DNA from 4 places in the Paenibacillus enshidis genome. Region 1 is predicted to be linked to each of the others. Evidence: riboswitches for the same ligand, from Rfam matches in the RefSeq annotation. Region 1 holds a riboswitch; each other region holds the start of a gene.
What was found. A riboswitch is a leader RNA that binds a small molecule or an ion and turns the genes downstream of it on or off. The one in region 1 is predicted to bind cobalamin.

Region 2: it holds a riboswitch for cobalamin, as region 1 does, so the genes downstream of both, nikB (nickel ABC transporter permease) here and ACE41H_RS09080 (ABC transporter substrate-binding protein) in region 1, are expected to answer to the same signal.
Region 3: it holds a riboswitch for cobalamin, as region 1 does, so the genes downstream of both, ACE41H_RS02870 (FecCD family ABC transporter permease) here and ACE41H_RS09080 (ABC transporter substrate-binding protein) in region 1, are expected to answer to the same signal.
Region 4: it holds a riboswitch for cobalamin, as region 1 does, so the genes downstream of both, ACE41H_RS05620 ((2Fe-2S) ferredoxin domain-containing protein) here and ACE41H_RS09080 (ABC transporter substrate-binding protein) in region 1, are expected to answer to the same signal.

The regions. Positions count from the first base shown of each region.
Region 1 is NZ_JBHHMI010000006.1:66,442-71,869, forward strand. It holds gene ACE41H_RS09070 (ABC transporter ATP-binding protein) at 1-353, opposite strand, end outside; gene ACE41H_RS09075 (FecCD family ABC transporter permease) at 353-1,399, opposite strand; gene ACE41H_RS09080 (ABC transporter substrate-binding protein) at 1,396-2,364, opposite strand; cobalamin riboswitch at 2,550-2,769, opposite strand; gene ACE41H_RS09085 (histidine phosphatase family protein) at 2,937-3,581, opposite strand; gene cbiB (adenosylcobinamide-phosphate synthase CbiB) at 3,611-4,582, opposite strand; gene cobD (threonine-phosphate decarboxylase CobD) at 4,572-5,428, opposite strand, start outside.
Region 2 is NZ_JBHHMI010000041.1:10,678-16,105, forward strand. It holds gene ACE41H_RS23980 (carbohydrate ABC transporter permease) at 1-98, opposite strand, end outside; gene ACE41H_RS23985 (ABC transporter permease) at 141-1,004, opposite strand; gene ACE41H_RS23990 (AraC family transcriptional regulator) at 1,339-2,241, opposite strand; gene brfA (ribosome rescue factor BrfA) at 2,309-2,524, opposite strand; cobalamin riboswitch at 2,725-2,917, shown strand; gene nikB (nickel ABC transporter permease) at 3,092-4,030, shown strand; gene nikC (nickel transporter permease) at 4,031-4,873, shown strand; gene ACE41H_RS24010 (ABC transporter substrate-binding protein) at 4,890-5,428, shown strand, end outside.
Region 3 is NZ_JBHHMI010000002.1:65,025-70,452, forward strand. It holds gene ACE41H_RS02865 (ABC transporter ATP-binding protein) at 1-698, opposite strand, end outside; gene ACE41H_RS02870 (FecCD family ABC transporter permease) at 695-1,777, opposite strand; cobalamin riboswitch at 1,997-2,198, opposite strand; gene gabT (4-aminobutyrate--2-oxoglutarate transaminase) at 2,275-3,618, opposite strand; gene ACE41H_RS02880 (aldehyde dehydrogenase family protein) at 3,633-5,105, opposite strand; gene aguA (agmatine deiminase) at 5,179-5,428, opposite strand, start outside.
Region 4 is NZ_JBHHMI010000003.1:259,644-265,071, forward strand. It holds gene ACE41H_RS05605 (LutB/LldF family L-lactate oxidation iron-sulfur protein) at 1-636, shown strand, start outside; gene ACE41H_RS05610 (LutC/YkgG family protein) at 629-1,360, shown strand; gene ACE41H_RS05615 (hypothetical protein) at 2,175-2,597, shown strand; cobalamin riboswitch at 2,627-2,813, shown strand; gene ACE41H_RS05620 ((2Fe-2S) ferredoxin domain-containing protein) at 2,992-3,351, shown strand; gene ACE41H_RS05625 (MFS transporter) at 3,572-4,810, shown strand; gene ACE41H_RS05630 (MeeY/MeeF family manganese export membrane protein) at 5,039-5,428, shown strand, end outside.

The sequences.
Region 1 (5,428 bases):
TCGGCATCCTTCCCGGCCCAATCCAGATGAGGGTATCTGCCCATTTCCACGACATCCCTGACCGTATACCCGACCGGAGGCACTCCCTCCTGCTGCAGCACGGCCACGATACGCGAGAGCTCCTTACGTCTGTAGGCGGCCGCGTCCCGGCCTTGAATGTGAACGATTCCAGCATCAGGCTTGTCCACCCCGGACAGCAGCCGGATCAGGGTCGATTTGCCGCTCCCGTTCGGGCCGACGATCCCCCACCACTCTCCGGAGGCTGTGCCCCAGTTGATATCGGATAACGCCTGCACCCGGCCAAAGGTTTTATGCACCCCCGACACGCTGGCTGCCCTGAACTGTGTGCTCATCACGACAGTTCTCCTTTCCGCTGCTTCTTGTTGCGCTGCAGCAGGTAAGCGAAGAACGGAGCTCCCACAAATGCCGTAACGACCCCGAGCGGAATTTCTGTCGGTGCCAGCAGCGTGCGTGCGGCCGTATCCGCCCATACCATAAAGATAGCGCCTCCCAGCGCGGACAGCGGAATGATCAGCCGGTAGTCCGGTCCGGTCAGCAGGCGGATCATATGCGGCACAACGAGCCCCACAAAGCCGATCACCCCGCAGACGGATACCGACGCCGCCGTCAGAAAAGTCGCCGCAATCAGCACCCACAGCTTCGTCCTGTTCACATTTACGCCCATATACGCTGCCTGCCTTTCTCCCAAGGCCAACATGTTCAGTACACGGGCTTTACTGCACAGGAACACCAGCCCGAGCATGACGTAAGGAAGAATAATGCTCGGATATGCCCAGCCCTTCAGGCTGAGGCTTCCCATCGTCCAATACAGGATTTCATTGACGGTCTCCTTGGACATGGCCGTCAGCAAAGAGACGACCGCCCCCAGAAAGGACTGCATGACCACACCGGACAGGATCAGGCTTTGAGTGGGAATTTTTCTTTTTTCCCCTGCCAGCAGGATCACAAAATATAAAGTAAGAATTCCTGTAGTGAAGGCCACCATCGGCAGGGTCCAGAGGCCGAAAAACGAATACTGAAGTCCCCAGTAAATCAAAAATGCCGCTCCGACCGACGCGCCCGACGATACCCCAAGGGTAAAGGGATCGGCCAGCGGGTTGCGCAGTACGCCCTGGAAGGCCGCGCCTGCAAGCGCAAGCGCCGCACCAGTCAGCATGCCGAGCAGAACGCGCGGCAGGCGCACGTTAACAATAATTTGCTCGGCCGGAGCATCCCAGAACGGCGTAATATACATCCCGGCCCACGGCAGGTGGTGCATCAGAATGCCAGCGATCTGCTGGACAGGCAGCCGCACGGAGCCGATGCCCAGGCAGACCAGCACGGTCAGGATCAGCAGAACGAATCCGGCCAGGCCGTACGCAACAAGCTTGCGGTTCATTTAAAGATTTCCGGATAGATGGCCTTGGCCACTTCCTTGAGCCCTTCCGTCACACGTGGTCCCGGACGGCTGAGCAGGTTATCGTCCAGACCGAACACACGGTTATTGCGGATTGCGTTGATGTGGCTCCAGCCGCCACGCCCTTTGATGATCTGCTCCAGTGTCTTCCCATTCTCATCCACCACACTTTTGCTATACAGGATGACATCCGGGTTAGCCGCGATGACCTTTTCTTCGCTGATCTGGTTCCAGCCTTCCGTGTCGGAAGCGATGTTCACCCCGCCTGCCAGGCTAATCAGCTCGTCCATAAATTCTCCCTTGCCAACCGTCCAGCCTGGCGAAAATTCAACATACACCCGCAGTCTCTGGTCCTCGCCGATATTTTTAACTCCCTCCTGCACCTCAGCGATATCGGCCTTCATTTTATCAGTTACAGCCTTGGCCTCCTGCTGGCGGTCCATTACTTTGCCATACAGGGTGATATTGTTCATAACGTCCTCTACCGTCTTCGGATCGGTCTTGAAGATGGTAATGCCCAGGTCGCGCAGTTTGTTGACGGCCTCTTCGCTCATCGATATGCCTGTAAAAACTATGTCAGGCTGGGCAGCGATAATGGCCTCTTCATTCGGCTTTGTAATGCCGCCCATCTTCGGCTTGGATTTGGCCGCTTCCGGGTAATCATCATAATCCGATACACCGACGATTTCCTTGTCCAAACCAAGAGCGAACAGCGCCTCCGTCTCGGCCGGGGATACGGAAATCACCTTTTCCGGGGCCTTCTCAAAAGTAAACTCCTGTCCGGTCGCATCCTTAACGGTCAGCGGATAAACGGTAGCTCCCGCTTCTTCCGCCGGCGCTGTTTGCTGCGAAGAAGCTCCGCTGCCGCCTGCAGCCTCATTGCCTGCCCCTGTATTGCCACATGCAGCCAGCGCTGCAATCAGCATCAGCGCCAGCAGCACGGTCATCCAACTCTTTATTGATCTGGTCACAATGCTTACTCCCCTTTTCTTCTGTATAGTCCGGCTGTGCAAAAGAAAACCCGGCCCTCATGAGAGGACCGGGCTCTGCGTCAGCCGATATCCGCAGCAGGCAAGTGCCGTGCCGCGCGGATTCATTGCCGCGAACCCGCCATCCTTTCCGCGAAGGAGCGACGGTCTAAACGGACCAGGCAGGTCTCCTGACTTACGGGAATTGAATTGCTCAAGACCGGCGCCTTCCCGCCACGGTATTTCCTGCGGCAGTGGCGTATCGCCGTCCATACCCGTTTCACAGTGGCGGGACCGTGCCGGAATTGCACCGGCTTCCCTTTTAACAGAACGGCGGAATTCGCAGTCTTCTGCGCCGCTCTGACCTAGTCTGCTGTCAATTTCAATCAGGCCATACTTTTCAAAGTGATTATAGGTGAAAAAAGACGTCTGTACAACCCGAACAACCAGCAAGTCTGCCGTCAAAATCAAGGAAAACCCGCCGGGGCGGGCTTTACAAATTTGTGAACGAATGCAGGCCAGACCCGGGTTAGGCAGGCGCCAAGTCGGGGTTAGGTAGATATGATGCTACTCAGCCAGCTTCCTGTAATGTGCCCATCCTCATATCTTAGACGCAGCCCCGCCATGCCAGCGGGCGGCAGCTGAATGGACCAGAAGTCAAGACCAGGCACGGTCCGCGCGGCCAGTTGGCGGATCACGCCGCCATGGGTGACTGCAAGTACGGCAGGAATTACAGCTGTATCGCTTTCTTCCCCCTGCAAAACATCCTTCACCAGATCGTTCAAAAAGCCGTTAAGCCTGTCTTCAAAATGCTCCAGACTCTCGCCGCCGGGCGGAGTGACACAACGCGGATTGTCCAGCCAGGACCTGTACAGCTGCATATCTTTAAGCGATTCGTAGGTTTCGCCGTCCCATGCCCCGAAGTCCAGCTCACGCAGCCTCTCGTCCAGAGCAGCCTCAGCCGCAAGCTGGGGCGCGGCAAGCCTCAGCGTCTCTGTACAGCGGCGAAGGTCGCTGCTGTACACTTTGGCAAAACACATCCCGCGCAGCCGCTGCCCAAGCGCCCCCAATTCACCTTCCGCATCAGGAAGCAATCCCGGATCGGCATGTCCCACATAACGTCTTTCGCGATTCCACTGCGTTGTCCCGTGCCGGACAAGGATTAAATCCAACTCACAGAATGTACTGCTGCTCATTTTATATACCTCCCCCGGAATCAGGCTCTTCATTGCGGCGGCGTAACCATCCAGCCTATCTCCCCGGCTGCCACACAGAGCAGCACGAACAACGAGGAAGAAAGGAACATCAGCGCAGTTGTCCGCCTGATATCCTCCGCTTCCAGCGGTCGGAGCGGGTCTCCCATATAGGCTCTGAAGGAGCGTACCCCATGGTATACATTGTACCCGCCCAGTCTGACGCCAAGCGCGCCCGCGACCGCCGCTTCCGGAAATCCGCTGTTGGGGCTTGGATGGAGCCGCGCATCGCGCCGTATCGTCCGCCAGCTGCGAAGCGACTCCAGCCTCTTCAGCCACGCCGCGACGACAAGCAGCACTGCCGTAAGCCGGGCGGGAATGTAATTGGCCGCATCGTCAAGCCTTGCCGACGCCCAGCCCAAATGGAGGTACTTCTCATTTTTATAGCCGACCATAGAATCAAGTGTATTGACCGCACGGTAGGCCATAGCCAGGGGCGCACCGCCGATCAGCGCATAAAACAACGGTGAAATAATCGCGTCAACGATATTTTCGGCAATTGTTTCCACCGTACCACGCACAATTTCCGGCTCATCCAGCTCCTGCGTATCCCGTCCCACGATCATGCCGAGCGCCGCGCGGGCTGCAGGCAGATCACCGGAGCACAGCTCCCTGTACACCGCCATGCCCGCATCCTTCAGCCCTTTGGAGGCGATGGTCGTTGCAATGAGCAGCACCTCCGCGCCAATAGCCAACCAGGGATGGATTCTTCCAAGCAAAAATACGACAAGCCAGGTCAGCAGATACGCTGCCCCCACGATGGTCAGGGGAAGCAGCATACCCGCCCAGCGCAAGGCCTTCGTGCTGCGGGCGTAGCCGCGTATGATGCTCTCCACGAAGGTGATCAGCTTGCCCATGCCGATCACAGGATGGGGAATCCAGCGCGGATCACCGATCATCCGGTCCACGATGTATGCCGCCACAATGATCAGGCTACCTGTCACGCCGCTCCTCCTCCAGCACACGCCCCAGGGTGTCCAGCAGCAGCAGATTATCCTTCCGTTCTTTGACGGCGACCCGGAAATGGTTTTCCGACAGCCCTGGGTACATGGCACAGCTGCGGATGAGAATGCCGCGCCGTCCCAGCGCTTCCTGCAGTTCGACCGCCCTCCACATCCCCGGCGCGCGCACCAGCAAATAGTTGGCCTCGCCCGGAATTACCGCACAGCCCAGTTCCGCCAGCCCTGCCAGCAGCCTCGCCCGCTCAGTTTGAACGAGTTCCAGCGTCCGTTCCTCATAATCGGCGCCGGCATGCAGACAAGCTTCTCCAGCCAGCAACGCCAGTCCGTTGACACTCCAGGTCACCTGCTTGGCGGTCAAACGGCGGATCATGCCCGGATGAGCCACGGTATAACCGAGCCGCAGCCCCGGAATCGCGTAAAACTTCGTCATGGAACGGATCAAAATCACGTTCGGATACCGTTCCAGACTTTGCAGCAAGGACACCCTGCTTTCCACGGGTATAAAATCCGTAAATGCTTCGTCCACTACAAGCACCGTGCCCGTCCTTGCCGATGCAGCAGCCAGGGCATCCAGTTCTTCCTGACCATACTGTACCCCATTGGGGTTATTCGGCTGGCCAAGGAAGAGTACGTCCACTTCTTCCATCAGACCGACCATCTCCGCCTTGTCCGCTCTCCACTGCTGCGAGGCCCTGCCATACACCCTGCTGACCTCAGCCCCGAATTTGGCCGCAAGCTCCGCATATTCCGAGAAGCACGGCTCCACGATGCCCACTCTCGCCGGAGCGAGAGCCAGCAGCACAAGCGCCATGCATTCCGCTGCCCCAT
Region 2 (5,428 bases), on a different contig from region 1:
GCCGCGTTCCAGAACGGATAAAAGGCAGCGAATCCGAGCAATGTCAGCAAAACATAGATGATAAACGTCAGCACCTTGTCTTCCAGGGTCAGCTTCATGCATCTCCTCCTCTCTGCCGAATCTCCCGGACCACGTCCGGTTTACCACAGGCTATTGCCGGATTTGCGAGCAGCATAGTTGGCGGCTGCCAACAGGCCGACACTGATCAGCGCCTTGAATAATCCGACAGCAGTGGCATACGAATAACGCGAATTCTGTATCCCCACCCGATACACGTAGGTATCGATAACATCCCCTACATCCCGCAGCACCGGATTTGCGCCAAGCAGCAGGATGTCGTCAAAGCCTGCATTCAGCAGATTGCCGATGGCGAGAATCATAAATACGATAATGACCGGCATAATGGAGGGAATCGTAATCGAAAAGATTTGCCGCAGACGGCTTGCCCCATCCATCGCTGCGGCTTCATACAGCTGCGGATTAACACCCGCAATGGCCGCCAGATAGACGATGGAGGCGAAGCCGATCTCCTTCCAGACTCCGGTGGTCACCAGGATGGTCCAGAAGTATTCGGGCAACGACAGGAAATTGATGGGTGCTTCGATCAGGTTCAATTTCATCAGCGCAATGTTGAGGCTGCCGTTATCTGTAGACAGCAAGGATACGACAAAGCCGGAAACGATGACCCAGGACAGAAAATGAGGAAGATAGCTGATCGTCTGAATCGTCCTTTTGAATACCCGGCTGCGAATCTCGTTCAGCATCAACGCGAGAATAATGGGCGCAGGGAAGCCGACCAGCAGCTTCAGCAGGCTGATGACAACGGTGTTCCTTATGATCTTCCAAAACTCGGGTGCATGGAAGAACATTTCGAAATGCTTGAAGCCTACCCACGGACTTGCCAGAAAGCCTTTGAACATGTTGTAATCCTGAAAGGCCATTAGCACCCCGTACATCGGGACGTAGCTGAACACGATAATGAAAAGCAGCGCAGGCACAACCATCAGCTGAATTTCCCACTGCCGGGCAAATCTGACCAACCGTCCCGGCTTTCGATAGGCTTCGCTGTTCGGGTTGGCCGCCAATTGCCGCTCCGTACGAACGCCACTCTGCAGAAACGCCCCCCCCTTTTAACAGGAACTCTGCGGTTTCTGTTTGTTAGAACCGCGTCAGGCAACCTGTCTTTTCTTCTTATTTTACAGGGCGAAAACAATACATTTCTTCTGTTAAACGTCTGTAAAGTTACGTTATCTTACTGGTTTTTTAATTATATTGGCCCGATGAGGGGGAACTCTATCTTCCAGTGTCAACTGTGAGTGATATTTTATTAGAAAATGGCTATTTTTGAAGCGTGGGGGTATGATGCTGACGCATTCTGGCATGTTTCGGGGATTGGCCGATGTGCTTTTTGAACAAATGATTGAAATTGGACAGGCTGCGAAAGCCGCATTCCATGGCGACATCCATGATCTTCATCTGCGTCTGCTCCAGCAGCATCAGCGCATGCTCCAATCGGAGCTGAATCAGGTATTCCAGGGGGGAAGTGCCGACAGCCCGGCGGAAAATATCGCTGAACCTGGACGGACTGAGGTAAACAATGGCAGCAAGCTCCTCCAGGGTCCAGGGGTGGGAAAGCTTTTCTTCCATGGCGTGGATGACTTGACGCATTTTTTCAAGCTGAAGTGAGCTGACGTTGGCACTGCTGCACTGTCTGGCGTCTTCCAGACGGAAATAACGGTTCACACAGGAAAGAAAGCGCAGCAAGTGGGAATACACCAGGGAAATATACGATGGACGGGCTTGCTCATGCTCCTGCTGCATCTCCAGCAAAAGCGTACGCAGCTCCCCGATATGCGGCGAAGTGCGGTCAAGCAGGTTGGTGAAATGGCTGCCCATATCCTTGTATGGGGACAGAATCTCCGGATCATAACGCAGGCTGCTGACAAACCAGGACATATCGAACTCAATGACCATGATGACAAGATCCTTCACTTCATACGCGCAGTGCAGATCATTGGAGTTGATCAGCAGAATGTCTCCCTGCCGGAATTCAAATCTTTTGCCATTAATGATGTAGTACCCGGAGCCGGACTTAATATAATTGATCTCCAGCACATCATGCCAGTGCAGCTTCTGGTAAGGGGAGCTGACGCCGATGGTGTCTGCAATGTAAATCGGGTATTTTTTGTCCAGGTTCACTTTCTCTCTGGGAATGATCTCTCCGGTGCGGGCTAATGTCATGACGGCTCACTCCTGTACGGTAAGGATTATACATAGGATACCATCTTTCCGCCCTGCTGTAGCAGAGTTACGCCAAAATTTCCTCAAAACGAAAAAAAGCGCCATCGTCTCCGATCCGCTTTTTATGCTTTAATTTATGCAGTTTTTCCAGCCTGGTGGTGGTGGTTCGTACATGCTGCGACAGAGCGCCGTACTGATCGTTCGTTTTCCGGTTGTCCGCAAAGCTGCGTTTTCCCGCACGCTCTGCCTGGGATATGGCTTTTTGGGTTTTGGTACGAGCCATGATGATTCACTCCTTAGAAGGTATAAGCTTACACATATACTATACGCAGTCATAGAGATTCATGCAACGTAAAAAGCCCGATGGAACAGCGCAGTCTTGAACTTGGCCAGCTGCAAAGTAAAAGAAGCAGAAAAGCTTTGCCCATTTCAAGCACGCCCGTTATACTGAAATGAGGCTGCTTTACACTTGTAAAACATATCAACTGCATACATGGAACTGGGTGCTCCATCTACAAGGATGGCTGCTTAAAAGGGAAGTCCGGTGCAATACCGGCGCGGTCCCGCCACTGTAACAGAGGAGTCGCAGCAAGTGCCACCGGGTCATAACCCGGGAAGGCCGCTGCAAGGATGATGATTCTGGAGCCAGGAGACCTGCCCGTTCAACAACACAGCAATGCCTACGGAAGATAGGAAGGTGTTACAGGAGTCCGATTTTCATTGAAAATCTGTCTATTTGGAGCGACTTTTTTCCGTTTCGGTGCGGGAAAAGCCGCTTTTTTGCTTGTGTATTTTCAAAATGCTGCTATGCAACAGTATTTACTACCCTCAGGAGAGGACGGCGAATGGCGTGAGCCGATATATTGTCCATAGATTGCTTCAACTGGCCGCCGTGCTGCTGGGCATTTCGTTCCTGACCTTCCTGCTCACCTACCTGTCGCCGGGTGATCCTGCACGATTGATGCTGATGTCTACCGGAGTTACTCCCTCAGAGGAACTGGTTGCACAGGTGCGGACGGAGCTGGGGCTGGACGAGCCTTTCCTTGTTCGGTATGGCTCATGGGTCCTGCATGCGCTGACCGGTGATTTTGGCATGTCCTATAAATACGGATATCCGGTGACAGAGATCCTGCTGTCCAGAATGCCTGCTACGCTGGAGCTTGCCGGTGCCGCTCTGCTGCTGGTGGTGCTGATCTCCTTTCCACTGGGGATGACAGCTGCTATGCAACCGAATCGTGCAAAGGATTATTTCATCCGTGTGTTTTCCTTTGCAGGGCTGTCTATGCCAAGCTTCTGGCTGGGGCTGTTACTAATGCTGATTTTCGCAGTTAAGCTGCAGCTGCTGCCGGTCATGGGACGTTCAGGAGTCCGCAGCCTGATCCTCCCGGCCTGCACGCTGGCTGTGCCGTTGATTGCGCAGTATAGCAGGCAGATTCGCACGGTGCTGCTGGAGGAAATGTCCCAGGATTATGTGATCGGGGCCAAGGCGCGCGGTGTACGGGAGGGCACGATCATGCTGCGGTATGTTCTGCCAAATGCGCTGCTGCCGTTAATGACTTTGCTCGGGATGTCTGCAGGCGCTTTACTTGGCGGCGCAGCGATCATAGAGAGTGTGTTCGGCTGGCCGGGTGTGGGCCAATTGGCGCTGGAGGCGATCATCGCACGCGACTATCCGCTGATTCAGGGCTATGTCATCTGGATGGCCGTCATCTATGTATCTATTAATTTGGTCGTGGATGTATGGACACATATCCGGGACCCACGGCTCAGACTTGGAGAGGACGTATAAATGAGAATGCTGATACAGCAACTGGCACAGTTATGGATACAGCAGCGGCTATTCTCCATCTGGTTAGGACTGGCCGGACTATGGCTGGTGCTGGCCATATTTGCACCTTTACTGGCTCCCCATGATCCCTTTGCAACGGACTTCACGAAGGTGCTGCAGCCTCCGGACAGGCAGTACCCCTTGGGAACGGATCAACTGGGACGCTGTGTGCTGTCACGGGTGCTGTACGGGGCAAAGACCTCGCTGCTCATGACCTTCATTTTGGTTGCGGTTGTGGCTGCGATTGGCGTGACGATTGGTGTTCTGGCAGGTTATGCGGGCAAATGGGTGGATAGCGTGCTTATGCGGCTCGCGGACACACTGATGGCGTTTCCGGGTATTATTTTTGCCATTGCGGTTGCGGGCATGCTTGGTCCCGGCCTGATTCATACCGTAGTGGCACTCTCTGTCGTGTGGTGGGCCAAATATGCCCGCATGGTGCGCAGTCTGGTCATTCAGCATAAGCAGAAGGAATACATCACTGCCGCTGCGCTCGGCGGGGCACGGCCTGTCCGTATTCTGGCGCGCTATATTCTGCCCAATGTGCTGCCACCGCTAATCGTCATGGCGATGATGGATATCGGCGGCATGTTATTGTCCATCTCTGGCTTGTCCTTTCTCGGACTTGGCGCACAGCCGCCGGAGCCGGAGTGGGGAGCACTGTTGAACGAAGGACGAAGATATATGCAGACCGCACCCTGGCTGCTGATTTATCCGGGTCTTGCTATTTTTGGCACGGTCATGATCTTTAATCTGCTGGGGGACAGCCTGCGTGACGTGCTTGATCCCAGACATAAGCGCTAGCATGAGGAGAGATATAATGAAGAGGCGGGACAAAGCTTTTTACACGAATCGATTTGGAAGTATGTCTGTATGGGTGTTGATGGTGCTGCTGCTGTCTGCATGTGGAGGGGGAACGGCGGGCAATTCCGGCTCTGGCGGTGCAGAGAGTACACAAGCTGCCGGAGCTGCGGGGTCTGCGGCAACAGGAAATGAAGCAACTGCAGGCACGCACCTGAATGTGGCATTGTTCTGGCTGGGGACAAATCTTGATCCGGCAGAGGAATGGAACGGCTGGACGCTGACGCGCGCGGCCATCGGTGAGACGCTCATCCAGTTCGATGAGAAGATGCAGATGGTTCCCAAGCTCGCAGATCGCTGGGAGCGTCAGGATGATAAGACCTGGCTATTCCATATCCGTGAAGGGGTGACCTTCCATAACGGAAAGCCGGTGACAGCGGAGGCGGTGCAGAAATCGCTCGAACGCTCTCTTTCTCTGAACCCGCGCGGCAAGTCCACGCTCCCGATCGCTTCGATGAGTTCCGAAGGCCAGAACCTGACGATCCGCACCAGCGAACC
Region 3 (5,428 bases), on a different contig from region 1:
TCAAAAATGGTAAACAGCAGCTCGGGCTTGAGGATTTCCTCCGGTGTCCCTGCCACAATTACTTTGCCATCCTTCATGACAACCAAGCGGTCACAGTAGCAGGCCGCGATGTTCAGATCATGCAGCGCCGCCAATGAAGTGATTTTGAGCCCTTTTACCAGATCCATAATTTGCAGCTGATGCTTGATATCCAGATGATTGGTAGGCTCGTCCAGAATAAGAAATCTGGCCTGCTGTGCAAGCGCCCGCGCGATAAGAACACGCTGCTTTTCTCCACCGGACAGGGTTGAGAAGCTGCGCCCCACATCCTGCAGCAAGCCGACACGTTCCAGCGCCTGCTCCACCAACCTCAGATCCTCCCCACTATCCGGCTGATACCACTTTTTATGAGGATTACGTCCCATCAAGACCATGTCTTTGACGGAGAAATCGAAGGCGACCGGTGCTTCCTGGCTCACTACAGCGATCTGCCGGGCTGTCTCTCGATGCGATATGGAATGCAGGTTCTGTCCGTCAATCGATATCCGGCCGGAATCAGGCTGCAGGACACGGTAAATATTTTTCAGAAGAGTGGATTTTCCGCTGCCGTTTGGCCCGATCAGCCCGACAAGCTCACCCTTTCGCACATGCAGCAGAATTGAATCAATCAGTTGTTTGTCCTGCACACTGTAGGAGACTCCTTCAACCGACACATTCATTTACCGTTCCCTCCAAATGAGTATGTACTTCTGCGCAGCAGCCAGATGAAGAACGGCCCTCCGCATAAGGCTGTGACGATGCCAATCGGCAGCTCCTCCGGTGCCAGCACGAGCCGTGCGGCCACATCCGCCCAGATCATGAATATCGCACCAAGCAGCATGCTTAACGGCAGTACCCGGCGATGATCGGAACCGGTCATTATCCTGGCGATGTGTGGAATCATCAGCCCGACGAAGCCGATAGAACCGCTTACAGAGACAATCGTGCCTGTTATCAGGGCTGTAATAACGACGAGTAAAATACGAAAAGCGGCAATGTTGACTCCCAACGTCACTGCCGCCTCCTCCCCCATAAGCAGGGAATTCAGCGAACGGTGCAGGGACAATAGCACTGCAGCTCCCACAGCAACGATAAGGGCCGGGACGGTCAGATGCTCCCATTTCGCGCCGGTCAGACTGCCCATCATCCAATACATTGCGGAGCGGATGCCGTCCGCATGGGGGGCCAATGTGACGATAAAGTTAGTGGCGGCTGACAGCATCATGGAAGTGACAATACCGGACAGCAGCAATCTCGTTGTTGAAATCTCTCCACCAACCTTGGCCAGGATGAACACGAGCACCATGGCAAGCAGCGAGCCTGCAAATGCGGAAAGAGGCAGCGCGTATATCCCGAGAAAACGGAAGGCTCCGAAAATAATCACAAGCACCGCCGCTGTGGACGCCCCCGAAGAAACGCCCAGGATGTAAGGATCAGCCAGCGAGTTCCGTGTAAGAGCTTGAATCGCCGCTCCTGTGACAGCCAATCCGGCGCCAATGACAGCCCCCAGTAAAACCCGGGGGAAGCGGATATTCCACACAATATGCTCCTGCGCTTTCGTCCACGATCCATCCATCCAGCCATCCAGGAGAGGAAGATGAGAAAAGGCAATGTTCCACACCTGCTCGGGATGAATGCGCACGGGTCCAAGCATGACAGAGATGGTGATTGAAGCGATCAGGATAATCGTCCATGCCAGTAGATGAGCCACAAACCATACAGGTTTCGCTTGAGGCCCTCCATTCTGCTTTTTGTTCATTTAGCTCCTTTCCTCCCTTTAAACTTAAGGAGATTCTTAAAATACACAGCAAAAAAAGCACCCTCAAGTTGATGAGAGTGCCCGTACTGGATCAAAGAAAAGCGCAGGGCAGTATTCAGGCTGAGCTTCCATGATCACAACAGAAAATGAAAACAGCTGAAAAAAAGCCCGACGACATGCTCGTGAACCGTGCCGGCCACCCCCTATCCGCGTAGGTTAGTGACATCCAAGAAGCAGGCAGGTCTCCTGACTTGCGGATCTTCACCGTCTGCGGCCTTCCCGTCGAATAACGACAGTGACACGAACTTGCAGACCGGCTCCTCGCTTACAGTGGCGGGACCGTGCCGGATTTGCACCGGCTTCCCTTTTAAGACGAGGCTGCGCTTACGCACAGCTCGTCACCTGTTCTTTAAAATACTAAAATATAATATGAAAAACAATATAATGGTAGCATGTATAGAAACAGTTGTCCATTTCTTTAAACAACGCTAAAAGGCTCAAGCATACATGTCCGCAAGCGATTCGCTTATAATGTCAAGGCCTTCCTCCAGTTGCTCGTCGGTAATGACCAGTGGAGTCAGAAAACGGATCACGTTCCCATGAATACCGGCAGTAAGCAAAATGACACCTCTGTCATAACAGGCACGAACCAGCTTTGCCGCAAATGCTGCGGCAGGCTTGCCACTGGATGGATCCGTAAATTCAACAGCGCACATCGCTCCGAGACCACGGACATCACCGAGGATAGGGTACTGCTTTTGCAGATTATCAAAATGTTCTCTGATCCGCAGTCCGATCTGCCCGGCCCGTTCACAAAGATTCTCCCGTTCCATCTGGTCAATGACGGCAAGAGCAGCCACGCATCCCAACGGGCTGCCACCGTAAGTTCCCCCGATCTCTCCCGGATTAGGCGCATCCATAATATCCGCTCTGCCGACAACGGCGCTGATCGGCAAACCTGCGGCAAGTGATTTGGATACGGTGATGAGATCCGGCTCAATGCCAAAATGCGTGCTGGCAAACATCACACCCGTACGGCCAAAACCGGTCTGGATTTCATCCGCAATGAAGAGAATGCCATGCTGCTTGCACAGCTCAAACACACCATGGACGAACAGCTTTGGCGGTACAATAAAGCCCCCTTCTCCCTGCACCGGCTCCATAATGACCGCCGCCAGTTCCTCAGGCGCAGCCTCGGTCAGCAGAAAATCCGCAAACTGGTCGAGACAGAAGCGCGCATACTGCTCCTCGCTCATGGTCTCCGGACGATAGTACGGGTAAGGATAAGGGGCCTTATATGTAGCCGGGGCGAACGGGCCCATCTGGAATTTATACGGCCGCACCTTGCTGGTCAAGCTCATGCCCAGCAGCGTACGCCCATGAAAGCCGCGTGTAAAGGAGACGATGCCGGGCTTGCCGGTATACTTGCGGGCGATTTTCACGGCATTTTCCACCGCTTCGGCACCGCTGTTCAGCAGCACCGCTTTTTTGGCAAAGGAGCCCGGCGCAAGCGCCGCAAGCTTCTCGGCCAGCTCTATATACGGCTCATACATGCCGACATGAAAGCATGTATGCAGAAACCGCTCCGCCTGCCGCTGCACGGCCTGCACGACCGCCGGCGGGCAATGGCCGGCATTCATCGTGCCGATCGCGCCGGCGAAATCGAGAAACACGTTGCCGTCCACATCCGTGAGCAGCGCGCCGCTGGCGCTTTCCACAAACAGCGGAAAGTTATTGCCGACACCGCCCGCTACGGCCGCCTCCCTTCTACGGAGCAGCTCAGCCGTTTTCGGCCCGGGAAGCGGACCTTCAATCCTGGCATACTTGCGCTCTTTCCCCAACCTCATCGCTCTCCTTAATTGCGGTACCAGCCAAGGGGCTCGACCTGCAGATTGGTATTGATTTGCTTAACCTCCGTATAGGCCTCGTAGCCGAAGGTTCCCAGTTCTCTGCCGATGCCGCTCTGCTTGTATCCGCCCCAGGGGGCTTCATTGTAGGTAGGATGAAACGTATTAATCCAGGTGATGCCTGCCCGTAGCTTCCGGACGACCCGCTGCGCCCTTGCTCCGTTATTCGTGAATACCGCGCCGGCAAGCCCATACACTGTGTCGTTCGCCAGGCGGACCGCTTCCGCTTCATCCTTGAATGTCTGCACGACGAGCACCGGGCCGAAAATCTCCTCGCGTACAATGCGCATATCCGGCTTCGTATCTGTAAAAATGGTCGGCTGCAGGAAATAGCCCCTGGCATACTCGCCTTCCGTCAGCCTTTCCCCGCCGCACACCAGCGTTGCGCCTTCTTCTTTGCCCAGCTCAATATAGCTGAGCACTTTTTGCAAATGCGCCTCCGATACGAGCGGACCCATCTCTGTGCCTTCGTCAAGGCCGCTGCCAACGACGATGCGCTTCGTCCGCTCCACCAGCCGGGCCAAGAAGCGCTCGTACATGCTTTCTTCCAGCAGCAGACGCGAGCCAGCCGCGCAAATTTGCCCCTGGCCCGCGAAGATGGCGAACATGGCGTACTCCACCGCTGTTTCGAAATCGGCATCAGCAAATACGATATTCGGTGATTTGCCGCCAAGCTCCAGCGATATTTTCTTCATATTGCCGGCGGCTGCCTGCATAATGCTGCGTCCCGTGGCCGTGCCGCCGGTAAAGGCGATTTTATCCACCGCATCGTTTGCCGCCAGTTCATGACCGACCGTAGGGCCTGCTCCGAGCACAAGATTGGCCACTCCGGCCGGGAAATCGGTGCGCTCAATGAGCTCGAACAGCTTGACGGCAGTTACCGGCGTAAGCTCCGACGGCTTAAACACAACCGTATTACCTGCCGCGAGCGCAGGCGCCAGCTTCCAGGCGGCCATCAGCAACGGATAATTCCACGGCACAATCTGGCCGCACACGCCGATTGGCTCGCGTACGACGATGGCCTGCATCGGGTCGGCCACTTCATAGGTTTGCCCGTGCGGTTTCGTTGCCAGTCCGGCGTAATAGCGGAAGCAGGCGATGGCGTCGTGCACGTCCCCCTCCGCTTCCCGCAGCGGTTTCCCGCTGTCCAGCGTCTCCAGCCGTGCGAACTCCTCCTTCTCCGCCTCCAGCAAATCCGCCAGCCTGAACAGCAGCCGCGCCCGTTCCGTGGCAGGCGTCTCAGGCCAGCCGCCTTCATCAAACGCGCTGCGCGCTTCGGCAATGGCCTTCCGCGCGTCCACGACACCGCCTTCCGCCGCCTGTGCGATGGTTTCCCCGTTCGCCGGATTGACAATTTTCCTCGTTTCGCCTGATACGGCTTCCACCCATTGTCCACCGATATACATCCGTAACATGAACATTCCTCCTGCCCCCAAGAAATGTGAAACGGTCAAGCCTGCAAATAACGAGTAACGGACTGCAAATAAGGTTATGTCAACGATCGCCGGTGGGCTGCTGCTGGGTGATACAGTGAATGTTGCCGCCGCCAAGCGCAATTTCGTGCGTGTTCACCTGGACCACCTTTCTGTCCGGGAACAACGCGCTAATTTGTTTAAGGGCATCCTGATCGCGCGGGTCGCCAAAGGCCGGGATGATCACGCCTCCATTACAAATATAAAAATTGACATAAGTAGCAGCAAAGCACGTTCCCGTCGCCCGGCTGTAGCTGCGCCGTGCTCTGTCG
Region 4 (5,428 bases), on a different contig from region 1:
ATTGTGGATAACGGACGCTCCAACCAGCTTGGCGATCCGGAATTCCAGGAGCTGCTGAACTGCATCCGCTGCGGAGCCTGCCTCAATGCCTGTCCGGTGTACCGTCATATCGGCGGCCATGCCTATGGCGGAACCTACAGCGGGCCGATCGGTGCCGTGCTGACTCCGGCGCTGAACGGCAATGTGGCCGAATGGAACGACATTGCCAGCGCATCCAGCCTGTGCGGCGCCTGTTATGAAGCCTGTCCCGTAAAAATCCCCTTGCACGATATGCTTGTCTATCTGCGGCGGCGCAAGGTTGAGAGCGGACACGGCAACAGGCTGGAAACGATCGGTATGAAGGGTTTTGCGGCCGTAGCAGCCAACTCGAAGCGGTTCAGCGCAGCGGTGCGAATGGGTCAATTTGGGCAAAAGCCCTTCGTCCGGGACGGCGGGGGGATTACCCTGAAGCTAGGTCCGTTAAAAGGCTGGAACAACTACAGGGTTGCACCGTCCCTTGCGAAGAGAAGCTTCCGTCAGCGGTGGGAGGAGTTGGACCGCGAGGTACAAAGCTCGCTTCCGCAGCCGGACCCGGCGCTGCAAAACCGGCTGGAGGCTGTTTTACGGCAGCGGGAAAGGGGTGAGCGGCATGAATAGCAAGCATCAGGCTTGGCTGGACCGGATGGAGGGCGAATCACGCGCAAGGCAGGAGCAGTTTATGAACGGTATTGCCGCCAGACTGAAGCGGCCGCGCCTGACGGAACCACCGCCCCATCCGCTGCGGGGTGCGCCGGAGTTCTGGCAGGCGTTCGAGTGGAGCGAGCAGGAGCGGATCGACCGCTTTGCCGCCAATTTCAGCAGTGTGGGCGGACATGTAGCCAGACTGGGGACGATGAAGGAGGCAGCCGCCTTTATTGCCGATAAAGCAGCCGAAATGGGTGCAAGAGCCATTCTCAGGCAGGACCAGCCGGAGCTGGCGGCGCTTGAGCTGGAATCGGCCATTCCCGGCGCGGACATCTCTGTCTGGAACGTGGATTCTGCGGATTCCTGGAAAGCCAAAGCGGCCGCCGCGGACTTCGGTGTTGTTATGGCGGATTATGCTGTGGCTTATACCGGTTCGGTGACTGTGCTTTCTGCGCCGCACAAAGGCCGCTCCGTAAGCCTTCTTCCCACTGTGCTCATCATTCTTGTTCCGGTAGAGCGGCTGAAGACTAGGCTAGGGGAGATCCTCATGGAATTCGACCGGGCGGGGCATGAGAAGCTTCCGGCAGGCATTCACTTTATCTCAGGCCCGAGCCGGTCATCGGACATCGAGAATGACCTGACAATCGGTGTTCATGGACCGGGGATTGTCTATGCTTTGATCATTGGGGGCTCGTGATCAATATAGCCGTAAATATAAGAAAAACGTCTAGCGATGTACTTTCACAGAAGACAGACCGCGTTTAGCGGAAGGTTTTATTGCGATATTAGGAAGCTTATTCCGAGAAGTTTAAGCCTTAAGCGGAACCCACTCTCGCTTAAGGCTTTTTGCAGTTTCGATTATTTCCCAGGAAAAGCAGCAGAGCTTCTTGGTTCCCGCCTGAAGTCTGGCCGTTTTGGTTTGGGCAGAGGGCCGAAGAAGATATACTTTCATATTTCTTCTGGCTCATCCATGAACCAAGAAATGTAGGAGCATTTCTGACAAACCAATATGGTTGCATTGCGGTTTGCCCAGTCAAATCCTAAGAATGTAGCTCCTCTTGAATTTAGTTGTCGATAGTCTTTCTCGAAGGTATTGTTCCTGCAACACGGACAAAGAATCTTAGTGTTATTAATGTGAAATTCCATAAGAGTCATCCTTTCAGTTTTATGAATTTACGTACTAACCGGCCCTGAGACAGTGGTGTTAGGGGAAGTATCTTAGATAACAGAAAATGCAAGAGACCTCCACGGCGATCCGTTTTAATCTCACCAGATTATACTACGGATCAGAGGGGGCGAAATGGGGGAACGACGAAAAAACACTTTACAGTTGTCCAAAATATAACGGTTTTGGAATGTGGACAGAGAAGTGTAGTTGCAGGCGAAGGACAAAGACGAGTTAATTAAATTAAGACTTTTTATAGTAACATAAATTCTAACTCACGACAGGATGTCGTATCCTCCGCTGAATTGTGATAAATTGGAATTAAAAGGGTGTGGGTCGAGGTATTATGAAAAAGTATATCAAGTATGTTTGGATGACAGTGCTGGTATGTTTTTTAGCAAGTGGCTATTTTTATACGACGCATATTAATACGGTCATATTGTTTCGTACGGGTATAGATAGTATGGGGAGTCGTTATACACTTCCCGATGAAGACGATCAATCAATAACGATCCAATATAAAACATCTGTTTTGAATAGTGGAAAAGTTCCCGTTTATATAAAAGAGGTGCGGCCGGTTATCCGTGAAGAAGTTAAAGCGAATTTTCTTTCCGGTAATCAAATGTTTGAAGTGAGAAAATGGATTAAACCAGGACAAAGCATGGATTTTAAGGGCAATTTGGTCTTTAGTGCCCAGAAGGTCAACGGGAAAGATATTACCGAGGTTCAGAGTTTTGTCGATTTCAAAACCATATTAGGGCCTATTTAAATGCTCGTCTTTCAGTCCTGGGTCCGTTATAATGGAAGAATCTCGCAGGTGCCCTGGCTAAGGCCGGGGTTAAAAGGGAATAGGGTGAAAATCCCTAGCGGTCGCGCCGCTGTGACTGGGGAGCCTCCTTCCATACATGTCACTCAGCATGCTGGGGAAGACGGAAGGCAGGCACCGATCCGGGAGCCAGAAGACCTGCCTGCAGATTCGCATCAGCCCTTCGCGGTTAAGGAACGGTGTACATAATATGGAGATCGGGACCCATGCGTGGTCTGCGGTCTGTTCTCTTATGTACTCTTGCTCTCAGCCTTTTGCGGTCTGAGGGCTTTTTGGGTCAACATGAAGCCGGACGGGGAGGCTTATGCGAGATCACAGTGCATGGGAGAGGATATGGATGGAGCAAGTGGCAACAAAACGAAGAGTGCTCGGCCAGGTTATGATCTGCAACGGCTGCTGCTGCGGTCGTACAGAGAAGGGAAAACCAGGCATCCCGCTCGACAGGCTGAAGAGCAGATGGAAGGAAGAGAAGCTGCTCAAGAGCATCCAGCTGACAGTCACCGGCTGTCTTGGACCTTGTGATATTGCTAACGTCGTATCGATTCAGACGCCGGACGGTCCGGTATGGTTCGGCGGCATTAAAGAGGAAGACCTTTATGACGAATTGCTGGAATGGGCCATCACCTCGCGGGATCAGAACAAGCTGCTGGAGCTGCCGGCCAATCTTCTGCCTTATCGGTTTGAGCGTTTTCAGTAAAATAACAAAATAACAGTCACAATAAGCTCACCGTTTCAGGTGGGCTTGTTGTTCGTTGGAAATAAAGGCTGGGTTTAGAAAGGACTGTTGAAGGTGATGAGAATGCCGTTTCCTTAAATTTATATAAATACTCCTTAATATTATATTTCATAAGGAAAGCTGTTCATTTAAAATTTCCTTATGTCCATACATAAGCAAACGAATAAGGAGAAAGCCAAAAGTGAAGAAACGTACAGGGAAATTCAACAAAGTTTATGCCATGCAGCTTGCTACAATCTTTATAGGGTTTGTCATATTCGGTTTTTCAGAAAATATAAAAGGACCCGCTATTCCACGGATTCAGTATGACTTTTTGCTAAACGAATCACAGTTGGGCACCTTATTGTCCCTTAATGCGCTTGGCTATTTAATCGCTTGCTCCTTTACTGCTTACCTGACAAAAATATGGGGAATAAAGCGGGTAACCGTTATATCTTTTGCAGCGATGGCGGTCTCGGGTATATTCATTTTCTTTTCTCAGTATTATGTTACGTTTTCTGCATCATATTTCCTGATGTACATTGGAAACGGGATGCTGGAGATTGGGTTAGCTATTTTAGGCGCCCGTATATTTGTGAGAAACACCGGCACAATGATGAACTTAGCCCACGGCTTTTATGGCCTTAGCTCGACAGTTGCACCTCTCATTGCGACAGGTCTGATGGAGGTTAAGATTAACGGTTCTGTACTTGACTGGCGCGGCATGTACCTCATCATGCTTTTATTATCCATCATACCGATTATATTTGCATTATGTAGTACTTTTCCAGGGGATGAGATTAAACATGAGGATCGCGTCCCTCTGAAAACATTGATGCAAGACCCGGTTTTATGGCTGATGGTTGTTATTTTATCATTTGGCGTAGTTTCCGAATTGGCTGTAGGAGGCTGGCTCGTTAACTTCCTTGAAAAAGCATACGGTTGGGATACAGTTTCAGCTTCGGGAATGTTATCTGCTTTTTTCTTATGTTTTTCGCTTGCACGGCTATTGCTCGGACCGTTAACAGACAAAATTGGTTTTACTTTGTCACTGATTGTATTTGCGGGACTATCTTCCCTTTGTACTTTCATAGCCATTTTGGGGGGAGAAAGCCTGGCCTTTTTCTTCGCTGCCGCCGGTATAGGTATTGCGATGATTTATCCCACCGTTATGGCTTTTATTGCTAGAAGATATCCAAATGGCAGTGATACCGCTATAACGTTTACGGTTACGCTTATGGGAATCGGCAGTGTAATTGGCAATTACTTGATCGGTGGAGTTATTGAACTGACTAAGGTTTTTTTCGGGGCAAATTCTCAGGTGGGACTGCTTCGCGGGCTTCAGGCTGGCTACGGATTTATAGGTTTATGTGCGGCCATTTGTGCGGTTGGGGGAGTCATTCTTTATACTTACTTATTAAAGCGGAATGAAATTATATAATCAATGAAGTGTTCAATGCAAATAATGAAGGAGCTGCGGTGGCATGCTCTTTTTGCATTTTTCGCCGTTTAATGAATGAAACGAGCCATAACTTGACAGCGTAAATAGGGAAGGGAATGACGGTACAACTAAAGCCGGATAAAAATCCTCTGTTATAACCGAAACTTAGGTTTAAAACAGGAAGTTTGCCGTAATGAACATACTCTTTATAAGAGAGGAGAAGTACTGTTGGAATCCATTTGGCTGGAGTATGCATGGGCATTACTGATTCTTATTGGATTGGAGGGTTTGCTATCGGCGGATAATGCCCTTGTTCTGGCGGTTATCGCGAAGCATTTACCGGAGGACCAGAAGAAGAAAGCCATTAATTACGGGATCATTATGGCCTTTGTTTTTCGTTTCGTCGCGCTGTTTGCGATATCGTTTATTGCGAATGTCTGGCAAATACAGGCGATCGGGGCTGCTTATCTGCTCTACCTTGGGTTAAAGCACATCATCAAAGCGCGTTTCGGCAAGAAAAACGAGAATATTCGCGAGGATGTAAAGAAAGATGCTGCAGGAAAAGGCTTTTGGCCAACCGTAGGAAAAATTGCTCTTGCGGATCTTGCCTTTGCGATT